3 regions of the Saccharopolyspora sp. NPDC002376 genome follow, and region 1 is predicted to be linked to each of the others. Evidence: riboswitches for the same ligand, from Rfam matches in the RefSeq annotation. Region 1 holds a riboswitch; each other region holds the start of a gene.

What was found. Region 1 has a riboswitch for cobalamin ahead of ACWCO2_RS34540 (HoxN/HupN/NixA family nickel/cobalt transporter). Riboswitches for the same ligand answer to the same signal wherever they lie in the genome.
Region 2: it holds a riboswitch for cobalamin, as region 1 does, so the genes downstream of both, cobN (cobaltochelatase subunit CobN) here and ACWCO2_RS34540 (HoxN/HupN/NixA family nickel/cobalt transporter) in region 1, are expected to answer to the same signal.
Region 3: it holds a riboswitch for cobalamin, as region 1 does, so the genes downstream of both, metE (5-methyltetrahydropteroyltriglutamate--homocysteine S-methyltransferase) here and ACWCO2_RS34540 (HoxN/HupN/NixA family nickel/cobalt transporter) in region 1, are expected to answer to the same signal.

The regions. Positions count from the first base shown of each region.
Region 1 covers NZ_JBSFBZ010000087.1:11,312-16,042, reverse strand. The annotation lists gene cobA (uroporphyrinogen-III C-methyltransferase) at 1-645, opposite strand, end outside; gene ACWCO2_RS34540 (HoxN/HupN/NixA family nickel/cobalt transporter) at 780-1,832, opposite strand; cobalamin riboswitch at 1,910-2,035, opposite strand; gene ACWCO2_RS34535 (DUF1876 domain-containing protein) at 2,329-2,598, shown strand; gene ACWCO2_RS34530 (hypothetical protein) at 2,850-3,065, shown strand; gene ACWCO2_RS34525 (EamA family transporter) at 3,029-3,361, shown strand; gene ACWCO2_RS34520 (response regulator transcription factor) at 3,351-3,989, opposite strand; gene ACWCO2_RS34515 (sensor histidine kinase) at 3,941-4,731, opposite strand, start outside.
Region 2 covers NZ_JBSFBZ010000011.1:120,799-125,529, forward strand. The annotation lists gene ACWCO2_RS10960 (precorrin-8X methylmutase) at 1-582, opposite strand, end outside; gene ACWCO2_RS10965 (precorrin-3B synthase) at 609-1,778, opposite strand; cobalamin riboswitch at 1,922-2,102, shown strand; gene cobN (cobaltochelatase subunit CobN) at 2,201-4,731, shown strand, end outside.
Region 3 covers NZ_JBSFBZ010000003.1:58,383-63,113, reverse strand. The annotation lists gene ACWCO2_RS03260 (amidohydrolase) at 1-268, shown strand, start outside; gene metE (5-methyltetrahydropteroyltriglutamate--homocysteine S-methyltransferase) at 333-2,612, opposite strand; cobalamin riboswitch at 2,733-2,952, opposite strand; gene ACWCO2_RS03250 (ABC transporter ATP-binding protein) at 3,125-4,069, shown strand; gene ACWCO2_RS03245 (ABC transporter permease) at 4,066-4,731, shown strand, end outside.

The DNA of each region.
Region 1 (4,731 bases):
GACCACTTCCACGTGCGGACCGAGCTCTTCGAGCAGTTCGCGCGGCGCCAACCGGTCGGTGATCACCACGTCCGCGCGCCCCAGCAGCTGACGCCCGCGCACCGTGATCAAGTCCGGATCGCCCGGCCCGCCACCCACCAGGGCCACACCCGGCGCCGGGGGCTCGGACTTCTCGTCGACCACGCCGGTCCGCAACGCCTCGACGAGCGCGTCACGAACGGCGGCCGAACGCCGGTGCTCGCCACCCGACAGCACGCCAAGCAGCAGCCCGCCGTGCTGCGCCACCGCTGGGGTGACGGCGGTTCCCTGCGAGGCGTCGTCGGCGCGCACGCAGAAGATGCGGTTCTGCTCGGCCTCAGCCGCGACCGCCGCGTTCACCTCGCTGCCGGTCGCACACGCCACGACGTACCAAGCGCCATCGAGGTCGCCGGCCGCGTAAGGGCGCTGGTGCCAGGTCAGCTCGCCCGCTTCGGCCATCGCTTCAACGGCCGGAGTCGCTTCCGGCGCGATGACCTCGACCCGTGCACCGGCGTTGATCAGGCGCGGAACCCGGCGCTGCGCGACGGTGCCCGCGCCGACGACGACCACCCGCTTTCCGGTGAGGTCCAGGCCGGCGAAGTAGTGGTGCTCAAGGTGCTTGGTCATGTCCGTAGTCCAGTCGTGCTCGCCCGGCGACGTCGCCGGGGACTCGTGCTCAAGGGGCTGTTGGCCACTTCGTCGTGGCTCACGATCACCGGTCTGGCCGCTCGGCGCCACCCCGACCAGCCCGTGGACGCCGGTCACGCGCGCTCCGCCCGATCGCGATGGGAGGCGAGGCTCCACCAGAGCGCGGCGCCGCCCCATACTGCCATGAAAACGGCCAGGGTCAGATAGCCGAGCAGTTCGAAGTGGTCGCTGATCGCCGCGATCGGCGTGGTGTTCGGCACGCCGAACTCATCGAGCACACCGGCGAGCACGACCAGCGCGACGACCGCCGCCAGCACCACGGTCAGCGCGGTGGTGGTCACGTTCACCCACAGCCGCCGCAGCGGCTGGGCCAGCGACCAGGCGTAGGCGCGGGACATCAGCATGCCGTCCACGCTGTCCACAGTGCACATGCCCGCGGCGAACAGCAGCGGCAGGCTCAGCACGGCGATCGGCGACAGCTGTCCCGGCGTGACCATGGCCAGCACGGTGATCTCGGTGGCGGTCTGCATGCCGAGACCGAACAGCAGCCCGATGCCGAACAAGTGCCAGGAGCGGGCGACGTTGCGCATCCGTCCGCGCAGCAGCCGCGCGAGCAACCCGCGACGGCCGAGCACCATCTCGACCTCGGTCTCATCGATGTCACCGCGCCGTGCCCGGCGCAGCAGGCGCACCGCGTCGCGCAGGACCAGCGCGTTGAGCACGGCCAGGGTGGTCAGCACCGCGATCACGACCAGGTCCACGACCGTCGAGACCTGCACTCCGGCCTGCTCCGCCCACCCCTGCGCGGCGGGCCCGGCGACGAACGCGACGGCGAACGCGAGGAAGAGCACGACGCTGGCGTGTCCGAGGGCGAACCACATGCCGGTCGAAACCGGACGTCGTCCGCGTTGCATCAGCAGTCTCGTGGCGTCGTCGATCACCGCGACGTGGTCGGCGTCGAAGCCGTGGCGCAGGCCGAGCAGGTACGCCGTGGTGCCCGCTGCGGCAAGCCCGCCCGCCATGCCGAAGTTGTCCTGGTGCAGCAGGTAGGCACCCCAGCCCACCAGGTGCAACGCCCCGACCGCGGCCAGCACGATCGTCGCTTTGCGCCGCTCCTCCGCGCCCCAACCGGCGCGCAGCTGTTCCGTTCCGGATTCCCCAACCATGGGTTCTCCGACCTCCTGGGTTTCCCGCCCGAGGGGCTCGGTGTCCGCGCGCCGCGGTGCGACGCGGGGCCGGCGCGCAGTCTCCTGACTCCCGGATCGACGCGGCACCCCGGCCTTCCAGCTGCGTGGCAGCCGTGGCCTCGGGTGGGGGCCGCTCCCCGGTCACAGTGGCGGGACCGTCCCGGATTCGCACCGGGTTCCTGCACTGTCGGCGGCGAGATCCTTCCGCGATCACCGGCCCCGGGTCAAACCCCGGTGACCGCGATCACCTGAATCACAGTTTCAATTGAAACTGTGATCACCCGTGCCTGGCATTTACAGTTTCAATTGAAACTGTGGTCTGCGGAGCCGGCGGAGCCTCACCGGAAGCCCGCCCACGACTACTCCGAACGGATGAACATCGGCCTTTCGCCGGTCGGGCACCGCGCGCATGCTGGGGGTTACGGCGACCTGAAACGGCCTGCGCCAGCGGGCTGACGGGGACCAGGAGGCCACCATGAACGAGACGCACACGATCACGTTGAACCTGCAGGTCGTGGAGGCGGGATCGAAGACCACCGCCGACGTCGGGTTCACCACCCCGGCCGGTCAGGCGCTGCACGGCCATGGAACCGCGCGACGCCACCCGGACGACCAGGAGGTACCGCAGATCGGCGACGAGATCGCGATCGCCCGCGCCCTGTTCGAACTGGCGCACAAACTGCTGGACAACGCGGCCAAGGACATCGGAGAACGCCTCCACCGCCGCGTGCACCTACCCGCCTGACCACAACGGCGATTTCGCGCGAGACCCCTTCGCGGAAGGCAGATTTCGCGCGAGATCGCCGGTTCACGAGTGCACCTCGAGGGCTTCGCCGACCGCCTTCGCAGCGAGGTCCGCGACGTCTTCGCCCAGCCCCTGACGGACCCGGACGCGCAGCGGAGCCGGTCCGAAGCGAGGTAGATCAGCGACGAGCCCTTCCAGGCGCGGCTTCGCTTGCAGCAGCCCTGCTGCGGGAGCGGTCGAGCCGGGTCCGCGTGGCGGGGCTCGTCCTCGGCATGTTCGCCGTGGTCACCACCCTCGGCGGCCAGGTGCTCGCCGAAGGCGCGCTGAACCCGGGCATCCTGCTCGCCCTGGTCGGGCTCCTCTGCTTCTCCGCAGGCGGCTCTACCAGCAGCGGTTCTGCGGTCCGATCGATCCGCGGGCCGGCGGGGCGGTGCAGTCGGCAGCCGCCGGCGCCGCGGTCGGCGTGATCACGCTGTTCGAGCACCGCCAGGTCACGCACTGGGCGCAGGCCACCGCGGTGCTGGTGATCGGATCCGCCTGCTACCTGCGGGCGGTCGCCGTCGGCGGGGCCAGCCGGGCAAGCGCCCTGTTCAGCAGCGTGCCGCCGGGCGCCGCACTGCTGGCCTGGCCCCTGCTCGGCGAAACCCCCACCCCCGCAGTGGTTCTCGGCATCGCGCTCGGCGCCGCGTCCTGCGTGCTGGGCACCCGTCCGGACAGGGGAGCTCCGGCGGTGCCCGTGCGCCCGCTCGAGCTCACGGCTTGAGGTACTCGAGCACGGCCAGCACGCGGCGGTTGGTGTCCTCGGCGTTCGCCAGGTCGAGCTTGCCGAAGATGCTCGCGATGTGCTTGCTGACCGCGCCTTCGCTGACCACCAGTTCCTGCGCGATCGCCGCGTTGGAACGGCCTTCGGCCATCAGCGCGAGCACGTCGTTCTCCCGCGAGGTCAGCCGCTGCAACGGTGTCGTACGGCGGGCGACCAGCTTAGAGATCACCTCTGGGTCCATCGCGGTGCCACCGGCGGCTACCCGGCGCACCGCGTCGATGAACTGGTCGGCGTTGAAGACCCGGTCCTTGAGCAGGTAGCCGACGCCACCGGTGCCGTCGGCCAGCAGTTCCCGCGCGTACAGCTGCTCAACGTGCTGGGACAGCACCAGCACCGGCAGTCCGGGGATCTCGCGCCGCGCGGACAACGCGGCGCGCAACCCCTCGTCGGTCTGGGTCGGCGGGAGGCGGACATCGACGACAGCCACGTCCGGGCGCTGCTCGATCAGCGCCCGCTCCAGCTCTGGGCCGGTCTCCACGGCGGCCACCACCTCGCAGCCGTGCGCGGTGAGCAGCGTGCTCAGTCCGTCTCGGAGGAGGAAGAGGTCTTCGGCGAGGACAACGCGCACGGGATCTCCATCGTCGCCGCGGTCGGTCCACCGGGCGGGCTGCTCAGCTGCAAAGTTCCGTCGAATGTACCGATGCGGCGGCAAATTCCGGTCAGCCCGCCGCCGAGCTCGGGGTCGGCACCACCCACGCCGTCGTCGGTGACCGCGATCCGCAGCGCCTGGTCGTACCTCAGCTCGACGCGGATCGATTCCGCCCGGCTGTGCTTGACCGCGTTCGTGATCAGTTCGAGCGTCGCGAAGTAGGCGGCGGCCTCGATCGCGGACGGGCACCGCCCCGGCACGTCGGCATCGATCTCGACGGGCACCACGAGGTCCAACGCCACCGCGCGCACCGCGTCGACCAGCCCGCGTTCGGTGAGCACCGGTGGCCGAATGCCGCGGACCAAGGCTCGGAGTTCGGCCAGGGCCTGGCCGGAATCCGCCTTGGTCTGGCCCAGGAGTTCCTTGGCACGCTGCGGATCCCGCTCCACCAGCTGCTCGACGGCGGAGAGCTTCAACCCGAGCGCGACGAGCCTGGCCTGCGGGCCGTCGTGCAAGTCGCGCTCGATGCGCCGCAGCTCGGCGTCCTCGGCGTCGGTCGCGTCGGCGCGGGTCTCAGCGAGCTGACGAACCCGCTGGGCCAACTGCGCGCGCTCGGTCGGTGCCAGCAGCAACCGGGTCCAGCGGCCGTGCAGGCGCAGCAGCGGCGGAGCGAGGGCCAGCACACCGGCCCCGGCCAGCAGTCCCAACGGCATTCCGAGCA
Region 2 (4,731 bases), on a different contig from region 1:
GGCGCTGCCGCCCCGACGGCCGCGCACCACCAGGTGCTCCAAACCGCTCGGGTGCGCTGCCAGCGCGTCCTTGGATTCCGCCGCACCGATGAACCCGACCGGTAGGCCCAGCACCGCGGCGGGCTTGTCGGCACCGTCCTCGATCATTTCCAGCAGCCGGAACAACGCCGTCGGCGCATTGCCGATGGCGACCACGGACCCGGCCAGTTGATCGCGCCAGAGCTCCAAAGCCGCCGCACTGCGGGTCGTGTTCAGCTCGCGGGCCAGTTCCGGAACCCGCTCGTTGGACAGCGTGCAGATCACCGGGTTGTCCGCCGGCAGGCGCCGCCTGGTCACGCCCGCGGCGACCATCGCGGCGTCGCACAGGATCGGCGCACCCTCGCGCAGCGCCGCACGCGCGTTGGCCACCACCTCCGGCGAGAACGCGATGTCCTCGACCAGGTCGACCATGCCGCAGGCGTGGATCATCCGCACCGCGACGCCGGCCACGTCCGGCGGCAAGCCGTCCAGCCGGGCTTCCGAGCGGATCGTGGCGAAGGAGCGGCGGTAGATCTCCGCACCTTCCCGGACGTATTCGGGCACCCCGCGGTAGCGGGAGCTGTTCTCGTTCACACTTTCCTCCGTGCCGCGCCGAGCGCGGCGGATACCTGGTCGACATCGGCTTCGGAAGTCCGCGTCGCCCCGTCGAGACCGATCTCGTAGCCGACCTCGGTGGCCAGCACTTCCACGACGCGCCCCGGCGGTCGGCCGCAGCGTCGCTCGCATCCCGACCAGTGCACCGGCAGGTCACCGAGCGACGACGAGCGTCGGGCGTCTTCCCGGACATCGGCCAGCGCCTTCGCGCACCCGGGCCGACCAGCGCACGTGGTCACCCCGACCCCGGCCGAAGCGGGGTCGGTGAGCAGGCCGCGCGCACCGAGTTCCGACGCCCACCGACCGGCTTCGTCCGGTCGCATGCCAGGCAGGACCGCGGTCCGCCAAGGTGTCAGGCGCAGTTCGCCCGCGGCGTCGGATGCGGCGGTGATGATATCCACCTGTTCTCGCGTCAGACGGCCCAGTGGTGCGCCCGCCACGACGGAAACCGTTCCGTCACGCCGAATCACGCGCCCGACCTGCGCATGCGTGGTCGGCACCGGGGGCATCGGATCGGCGGAAACAGCCTCGGCGCCCAGTCGTTCAGCGATCCGTCGCGCCCCGCCGTCGAGTTCGGCCAATCGCCATGCCGAACAGCCCTGCGCTGCCTTCTCCACCAAGAAAGCTTCGGCGGCTGCGATGGCGACTCCAACGGCTCGCTGCGGGGTCGTTCGTACACCAGAATCCATTCCGGCGAGCAGCAACGCGACGGTGTCCGCGAACATCGCTCGCAGCGCGACATCGGCGCCGAGCGAGCTGACGTCGCCGCTGCCGTCATCGACCGCGAACAGGAAACGTCCAGGCAGTTCGGCCAACTCCGGAGTCGCGCAGAGCGCCGCGTCGAGTTCGGCCGCCACCGCTCGCACGTCCACCAGCTCGCGCCCATCAGCGGAGGGCGAGCCGATGATGTTGCGAACTCGCTCGTGCGTGTCCGACGGCAACAACCCCGCTTCGCGCAGCCGCGCGGCGAGCTCCTGCGACGCCCCGGGCGGCAGGCCGCGGACCTGCAGGTTCGCCCGCGAAGTCAGCTCCAGTCCACCGTCCCCCAACGCCGCGACGGCAGCCAACGCACGAACCTGGGACGGGGTCAGCGCGCCGCCGGGAACGCGGATCCGGGCCAGTCCGCCGTCGGCGGCCTCGTGCACCCGCAACGCGCCAGGACACGCATCCCGTTCAGGTCTGGCTCTTCGCAACACGCGGCAGATACTACGGACCCGGGTAGTTGCGGACGCAAACCAAACGCGGTGCGACGCGCATCATGCTCGCGAACCTTGACGTAGGATCACCCCGTTGCGGAAAGTAGTTCGCAGCATCATGCGGCGATGTGCGGAGGAAGTCGGTGCGAATCCGGCGCGGTCCCGCCACTGTCACCGGGGAGCGGACTCCACGATGCCACTGTCCTAACAGGACGGGAAGGCGGAGCGAGCGCTGATCCGGGAGCCAGGAGACTCCGGTCGCCGTTGGACCTGCCGACCGGGGCGAGGAACCCCGAGAGAGGTGCCGTCATGCGCTGCGCAAGCGCGCCCTGGCCCAGCGACGCCGTTCGCCGAGCCGAGGAGCGATCCGCATGATCCTACTTCTGTCCACTTCGGACACAGACCTGCTCAGCGCCCGTGCCGCCGACGCCGACTTCCGGCTCGGCAACCCCGCCCGGCTGGGCGTGGATGACCTGCCGCCGCTGCTGGAGGACGTCGAGCTGGTCGTGGTGCGGCTGCTCGGCGGCCGCCGGGCCTGGGAAGAGGGCCTGGACGCGCTGCTGGCGGGACCGCGCCCGGTGGTCGTGCTCGGCGGTGAGCAGGCCCCGGACGCCGAGCTGATGGAGTGCTCGACGGTGCCGGCCGGGGTGTGCGCCGAAGCGCACCGCTACCTCGCCCATGGCGGCCCGGACAACCTCGCTCAGCTGCACCGATTCCTCTCCGACACGGTTCTGCTCACCGGCCACGGCTTCGAACCGCCGGCGGAAACGCCGTCCTGGGGCGTGCTCGAACGGACCCCGCAGCGCACCGAAGGCCCGACCGTCGCGGTGCTCTACTACCGAGCGCACCACATGGCGGGCAACACCGCGTTCGCGCACGCGCTGTGCGAGGCGATCGAGGACGCCGGCGGCCAAGCCCTACCGCTGTTCTGCGCCTCGCTGCGCGCACCCGACCCGGAACTGCTGGAACAGCTGGGCAAAGCGGACGCGCTGGTCGTCACCGTGCTCGCCGCCGGAGGCACCAAGCCCGCCACCGCTTCGGCCGGTGGTGACGACGAGGCGTGGGACGTCGGCGCGCTCGCCGAACTCGACATCCCGATCTTGCAAGGCCTGTGCCTGACCAGCAGCCGCGCCGCGTGGGAGGAGAACGACGAAGGCCTGTCGCCGCTGGACATGGCCACGCAGGTGGCAGTGCCCGAGTTCGACGGCCGCTTGATCACGGTTCCGTTCTCGTTCAAGGAGAACGACGCCGAAGGCCTGCCGGTCTACGTCGCCGATCCTGAACGGGCGGCCCGCGTCGCCGGCATCGCGGTCCGCCACGCCGCGCTGCGGCACATCCCGCCGCAGGACAAGCGCCTGGCGCTGATGCTGTCGGCCTACCCGACCAAGCACTCCCGGATCGGCAACGCGGTCGGCCTGGACACCCCGGTCAGCGCGGTCCGCCTGCTGCGGGAGCTGCGCGACCAGGGCTACGACATCGGCCCGGCGGACGGTCCGGACGCACTGCCCGGTGTCGCCGACCAGGACGGCGATTCGCTGATCCACGCGCTCATCGCCGCTGGTGGCCAGGACCGCGACTGGCTGTCCGAAGAGCAGTTGAGCGGCAACCCGGTCCGCATTCCCGCGCGCCGGTACGCGGAGTGGTTCGCGACGTTGCCCGAGGACCTGCGCGGCGAGATCGAGCAGCACTGGGGAGTGCCGCCCGGCGAGCTGTTCGTCGACCGCTCCCAGGACCCGGACGGCGAGATCGTGCTCGCCGCCGTCCGCGCGGGCAACGTCGTGCTGATGGTGCAGCCGCCGCGTGGTTTCGGGGAGAACCCGATCGCGATCTACCACGACCCGGACCTGCCGCCGAGCCACCACTACCTGGCCGCCTACCGCTGGCTGATCGACGAGTTCGGCGCGCACGCGATGGTGCACCTGGGCAAGCACGGCAACCTCGAGTGGCTGCCTGGCAAGACCGCCGGCATGTCCGCCTCCTGCTCCCCCGACGCTGCGCTGGCCGACCTGCCGCTGATCTACCCGTTCCTGGTCAACGACCCCGGCGAGGGCACGCAAGCCAAGCGCCGCGTGCACGCCACCCTCGTCGACCACCTGGTGCCGCCGATGGCCCGCGCGGAGAGCTACGGCGACATCGCGCGGCTGGAGCAGCTGCTCGACGAGCACGCCAACATCTCCGCGATGGACCCGGCGAAGCTGCCCGCCATCCGCAGCCAGATCTGGACGCTGATGCAGGCCGCCAAGCTCGACCACGACCTCGGCCTGGACGAAAGGCCGCACGACGCGGAGTTCGACGACATGCTGCTGCACGTCGACGGCTGGCTGTGCGAGGTCAAGGACGCCCAGATCCGCGACGGCCTGCACGTGCTCGGCGACGCCCCGACCGGCGAGGCCCGGGTCAACCTCGTGCTCGCGATGCTGCGGGCCCGCCAGATGTGGAGCGGGCAGAGCGCCGCGCTGCCCGGACTTCGCGAAGCGCTCGGACTCACCGAGGACGGCAGCGCGGCCCGCGAACAGGTCGACGACGTCGAAACCCGCGCGCACGCCCTGGTCCAGGGCATGGAGGACCGCGGTTGGAAAACCGTTGCTGCGGCGGAGGTTTGCCGGGAGGTCCTCGGCGAGACCAACGACGCGGTCGTGCAGGTGCTGGAGTTCGCCGCGAACGAGGTGGTGCCGCGGCTCGCGGCGACGACCGACGAGATGACCGCGACACTGCACGCCCTCGAAGGCGGCTACGTTCCCGCCGGTCCCAGCGGATCGCCGCTGCGCGGGCTGGTCAACGTGCTGCCCACCGGCCGCAACTTCTACTCGGTCGACCCCAAGGCCGTGCCGAGCCGGCTCGCGTGGGAAACCGGTTGGGCCATCGCGGAATCCCTGCTCGACCGCTACCGCGCCGACACCGG
Region 3 (4,731 bases), on a different contig from region 1:
GTACCTCGCGGCACTGGCGATCGACCTGCTCACCCAGCCCGAGCGGCTGCAGGCGCTCAAGGACGAGTTCGCCGAGCGCACCAAGGACGTCGAGTGGCGCAGCATGCTGCCCGCCGACTTCGAGCCGCCGATGTACGAACCCCCGGAGTGGTTCTTGAAGCGCACCCGCCAGTCCTGGCCGCCGCGCAACATCACCTGGCCCCCGCCCCGCGTGGTCTCCCGGGAGAAGTTCTCCTCCCTCGGGCCGGACCTCGCGCCCCAGACCTGACGTGGGGGTGCTGCGGGTGGTGCCGTGAGTGGTGGGAGTACGGCACCACCCGCAACCCGCGTGGTCAGGGCAGGTCGCGGCGGACCGCTTCCGTTGCGCTGACCAGGTTCTTCAGGGCCGGCTCGACCTCCGCGTAGCCGCGGGTCTTCAGACCGCAGTCCGGGTTCACCCAGAGCCGGTCCGCCGGGACCGAGCGCAGGGCCGCCCGCAGCAGGTCGGTCACCTCCGCCGCGTCCGGCACCCGCGGGGAGTGGATGTCGTACACGCCCGGCCCGACGCCGCGGCCGAAGCCCACCTCGTTGAGGTCGTCCAGCACCTCCATCCGCGAGCGGGCGGCTTCGATGCTGGTCACGTCGGCGTCCAGCGCCACGATCGCGTCGATCACGTCGCCGAACTCCGAGTAGCACAGGTGCGTGTGGATCTGGGTGGAGTCGGCGACGCCGGAGGTCGCCAGGCGGAACGCCGACACCGCCCACTCCAGGTACGCCTCGTGCTGGGCCGCACGCAGCGGGAGGAGTTCGCGCAGCGCCGGCTCGTCCACCTGGATCACCCGGATCCCGGCCGCCTCCAGGTCCTGGACCTCGTCGCGGATGGCCATCGCGACCTGCGCGGCGGTGTCGCCCAGCGGCTGGTCGTCGCGGACGAACGACCAGGCCAGGATGGTGACCGGCCCGGTGAGCATGCCCTTGACCGGCTTCGACGTGAGCTTCTGCGCGTAGGTCGCCCACTCGACGGTCATCGGCTCCGGCCGGAACACGTCGCCGTAGAGGATCGGCGGTCGCACGCAGCGGGATCCGTAGGACTGCACCCAGCCGTTGGCGGTGCTGATGAACCCGTCCAGGTGCTCGGCGAAGTACTGCACCATGTCGTTGCGCTCGGGTTCGCCGTGCACCAGCACGTCGAGGCCGATCGCCTCCTGCAGTTCGATCACGCGCTTGATCTCGTCGCGCATCCGCTGCTGGTAACTGGCCCGGTCGATGCGTCCGCCCTGGAACGCCGCGCGCGCCTTGCGGACGTCGGTGGTCTGCGGGAACGAACCGATCGTCGTGGTCGGCAACGGCGGCAGCTGCAAGGACTTCTGCTGCGCCGCACGCCGCTTCTGGTAGTCGCCGCGCTGCGAGTGCTCCGGCCGCAGCGACTCCAGCCGCGCGCGGACGCGGTTGTTGCGCACGCGCGTCGCACCCGCCCGGTCGGCGATGGCGTCGCGTGCGGCGGAGAGCTCGTCGGCCACGACGTCCCGACCGTCCCGCAGAGCACGCCCGAGCACCACGACCTCGTGGATCTTCTGCGCGGCGAAGGCCAGCCAGGACTTGACCTGCGGATCGATGTCCTCGACCTGAACGTCGTAGGGCACGTGCAGCAGCGAGCACGACGTGCTCACGGCGACCTCACCGGCCAAGCCGAGCAGGGTGGCCGCCGTGGTGAGCGCGCGGTCGAGGTCGGTGCGCCAGATGTTGCGCCCGTCGACGAGCCCGGCGACCAGCGTCTTGTCCCGCAACCCCGGCACCCCGGACAGCGAATCCACAGTGGACGGATCGGTCACCAGGTCCACGCCGAACGCTTCAACCCGAGTTCCCGCGAGTACCCGCAGGGCCTCGCCGAAGTCGCCGAAGTACCCCGCTACCAGCAGCTTCGGCCGTGCGGACAGCCCGCCTAGCTGCCGATAGGCATCGCCGAGCGCCTTGAGCTGCTCGGGCGTGCGGTCAGCGGCGAACGCGGGCTCGTCGAGCTGCACCCACTCGACCCCGGCGCGGTGCAGCTCGCGCAGCAGTTCGGCGTAGGCCTCGAGGAGTTCAGGCAACTTGCCCAGCGGCTGGAAGGAATCCCCCGCGGCGGACTTGGCCAGCAGCAGGAAGGTCAGCGGACCGACCATCACCGGGCGCGTGGTCACCCCGGCCTCCAGCGCCTCGCGGTACTGCTCGACGGGCGTGCGGTCGGCCAACGAGAACTTCGTGCCCGGACCGATTTCCGGCACCAGGTAGTGGTAGTTGGTGTCGAACCACTTGGTCATCTCCAAAGGCGCCACCGCATCCACGCCCCGCGCCATCGCGAAGTAGGTGTCCAGCGGTCCGAGTCCGAGCTCGGTGTAGCGCTTGGGCACCGCACCGAAGGTGACGGCGGTGTCGAGAACCTGGTCGTAGTAGGAAAAAGTGTTGCTGGGCACCGAGTCCAGGCCGGCGTCGCGCAGCCGGCGCCAGGTGTCGACGCGCAGGTTCCGGGCGGTTTCGCGCAGTTCCGCCTCGCTGGAACGGCCCGCCCAGTAGCTCTCCAGGGCTCGTTTCAGCTCTCGCTTCGGGCCGATCCGGGGATACCCGAGTACGGTCGATCCGATTTTGCCGGTCAAGTCCTCACCTCGCGAGCTCGACATCAGGGGTGCCGAGGTCGTGCGGGCGTGGACCAGCGGGCAGGCAGCAGCCGCTCGTCGGTCAGGTCCTCCCACGAGACCTCGAACCGCGCCCACCGGTCAGCGGGCGCACCGGCGGCAGGTCTTCGGACTCGCGGGCGCTCTCCGAATCGGAGATTCCTATTGGCCGTCGCTTCCCAGAAGTTGGCGTCCAGTGCTCGATGACGGCGGTCGTTCCCGCTCACCGCTGCGGGGCAGTCCCGGATTCGCACCGGGTTCCCTCTTGCCTCGTCCCCTCCCGCTGCGCGGAAGCGGACGAACCACCAGCACTGCCAAGGCTATCCACCGAACCCCCGTTGGCAAGGCCCGTCCAGTATCCGGCCGCCGTCCACCGCGGCTGAAGTCGATCTCTCCGATGCTGAGATCCACGCCACACTCGATCAGCCCCGCTTCGGAGATGTAGTATCTGTACTACATATCGACGAATGTACATTACAGAAGGTACTGGGGAAATGACAGCTACCAACGACCACGCGATACCGCCATCCACCGATACGACCGTGCTCGACGTTCGCGACCTGCGGATGAGCTACGGAACGACGGACGTGCTCAAAGGCGTCGACTTCACCGCGCGCCGCGGTGAAGTCCTCGCGCTCCTGGGGCCCAACGGGGCGGGCAAGAGCACCACGATCGAGATCCTGGAAGGCTTCCGGATGCGGTCGGGCGGCGACGTCCGAGTCCTCGGCGCCGACCCGGCGCACGGCGACGAGCGCTGGCGGGCGCGGCTCGGCGTCGTGCTCCAGTCCTGGCGCGACCACGGCAAGTGGAAGGTGCGCGAACTGCTGTCACACCTGAGCAGCTACTACACGCCCTACCGCAAGCCGTGGAACACCGACGACCTCGTCGACGCGGTCGGGCTGACCGAGCACGCGGACAAGCGCATCCGGCAGCTCTCCGGTGGGCAGCGGCGCCGGCTGGACGTGGCGATCGGCATCGTCGGCCGCCCGGAACTGCTGTTCCTGGACGAACCCACGGTGGGCTTCGACCCGCAGGCCCGGCGCGAGTTCCACGACCTGGTGCACCAGCTCGCCGACGAGGACACCACCGTCCTGCTCACCACGCACGACCTGGACGAGGTGGAGAAGCTGGCCGACCGCATCTTGATCCTGGCTGGCGGCCGCATCGTCGCCGACGGTTCCGCCGACCAGCTCTCCCGGCAGGTCACCGCCGATTCCGAGATCAAGTGGTCCGTCGACGGCCAGCGGTTCGTGCACTCCGCGGCGGACGCGACCGCCTTCGTCCGCGAGCTGCTCGCGCAGCACGGCGAATCCGTAGCCGACCTCGAAGTGCGCCGGGCAACCTTGGAGGACACCTACATGGCGCTGGTGCAGGCGCACGAGTCCGGGCACGGCGAGATCGCCGCGCTGCCGTTCGCGAACGTGGAGGTGAACCGGTGAACGCCAACACCGTGCGTGTCGGGCTGCAGCGAGGGTGGATCGAGTTCCGCCAGACCTTGGCCAACCGGCAGGACCTGATGGGCTACCTGGCGCCGACCGTGATCCTGCTCGTGGTGCTGTCCTCCCAACGCAGTTCCGTCGTGAACGGCGTCGCGCTCGGGATGACGAGCGTACCCGGCGCGCTCGGCATGACCATCGCGCTCGGCGGGCTGATCAGCACGGGACAGATGCTGGTCACCGAACGCGAGGACGGCACGCTGCTGCGGGCCAAAGCCGTGCCGCACGGCATGTTCGGTTACCTGATCGGCAAGATCGTGCTGATCATCGGGATGACCTTCATCAGCATGGCGATCCTGCTGATCCCGTGCCTGGTGATGTTCGAGGGCTTCACGCTCGGCCTGGGTTCGTGGTTGGGCGTGCTCGGGCTGACGGTCCTGGGCCTGACCGCGACGATCCCGATCGGGGCGAGCCTCGGCTCGCTGTTCAACACACCGAGCAGCATGGCGCTGATGTTCCTGCCGATGATGGGACTGGTCGCGATCTCCGGGATCTTCTTCCCCATCACCGTCTTCCCGGAATGGGTGCAGTGGATCGCGCAGGTCTTCCCGATGTACTGGCTGGGCCTGGGCATGCGCTCGGCGCTGCTGCCGGACGCGGCGGTG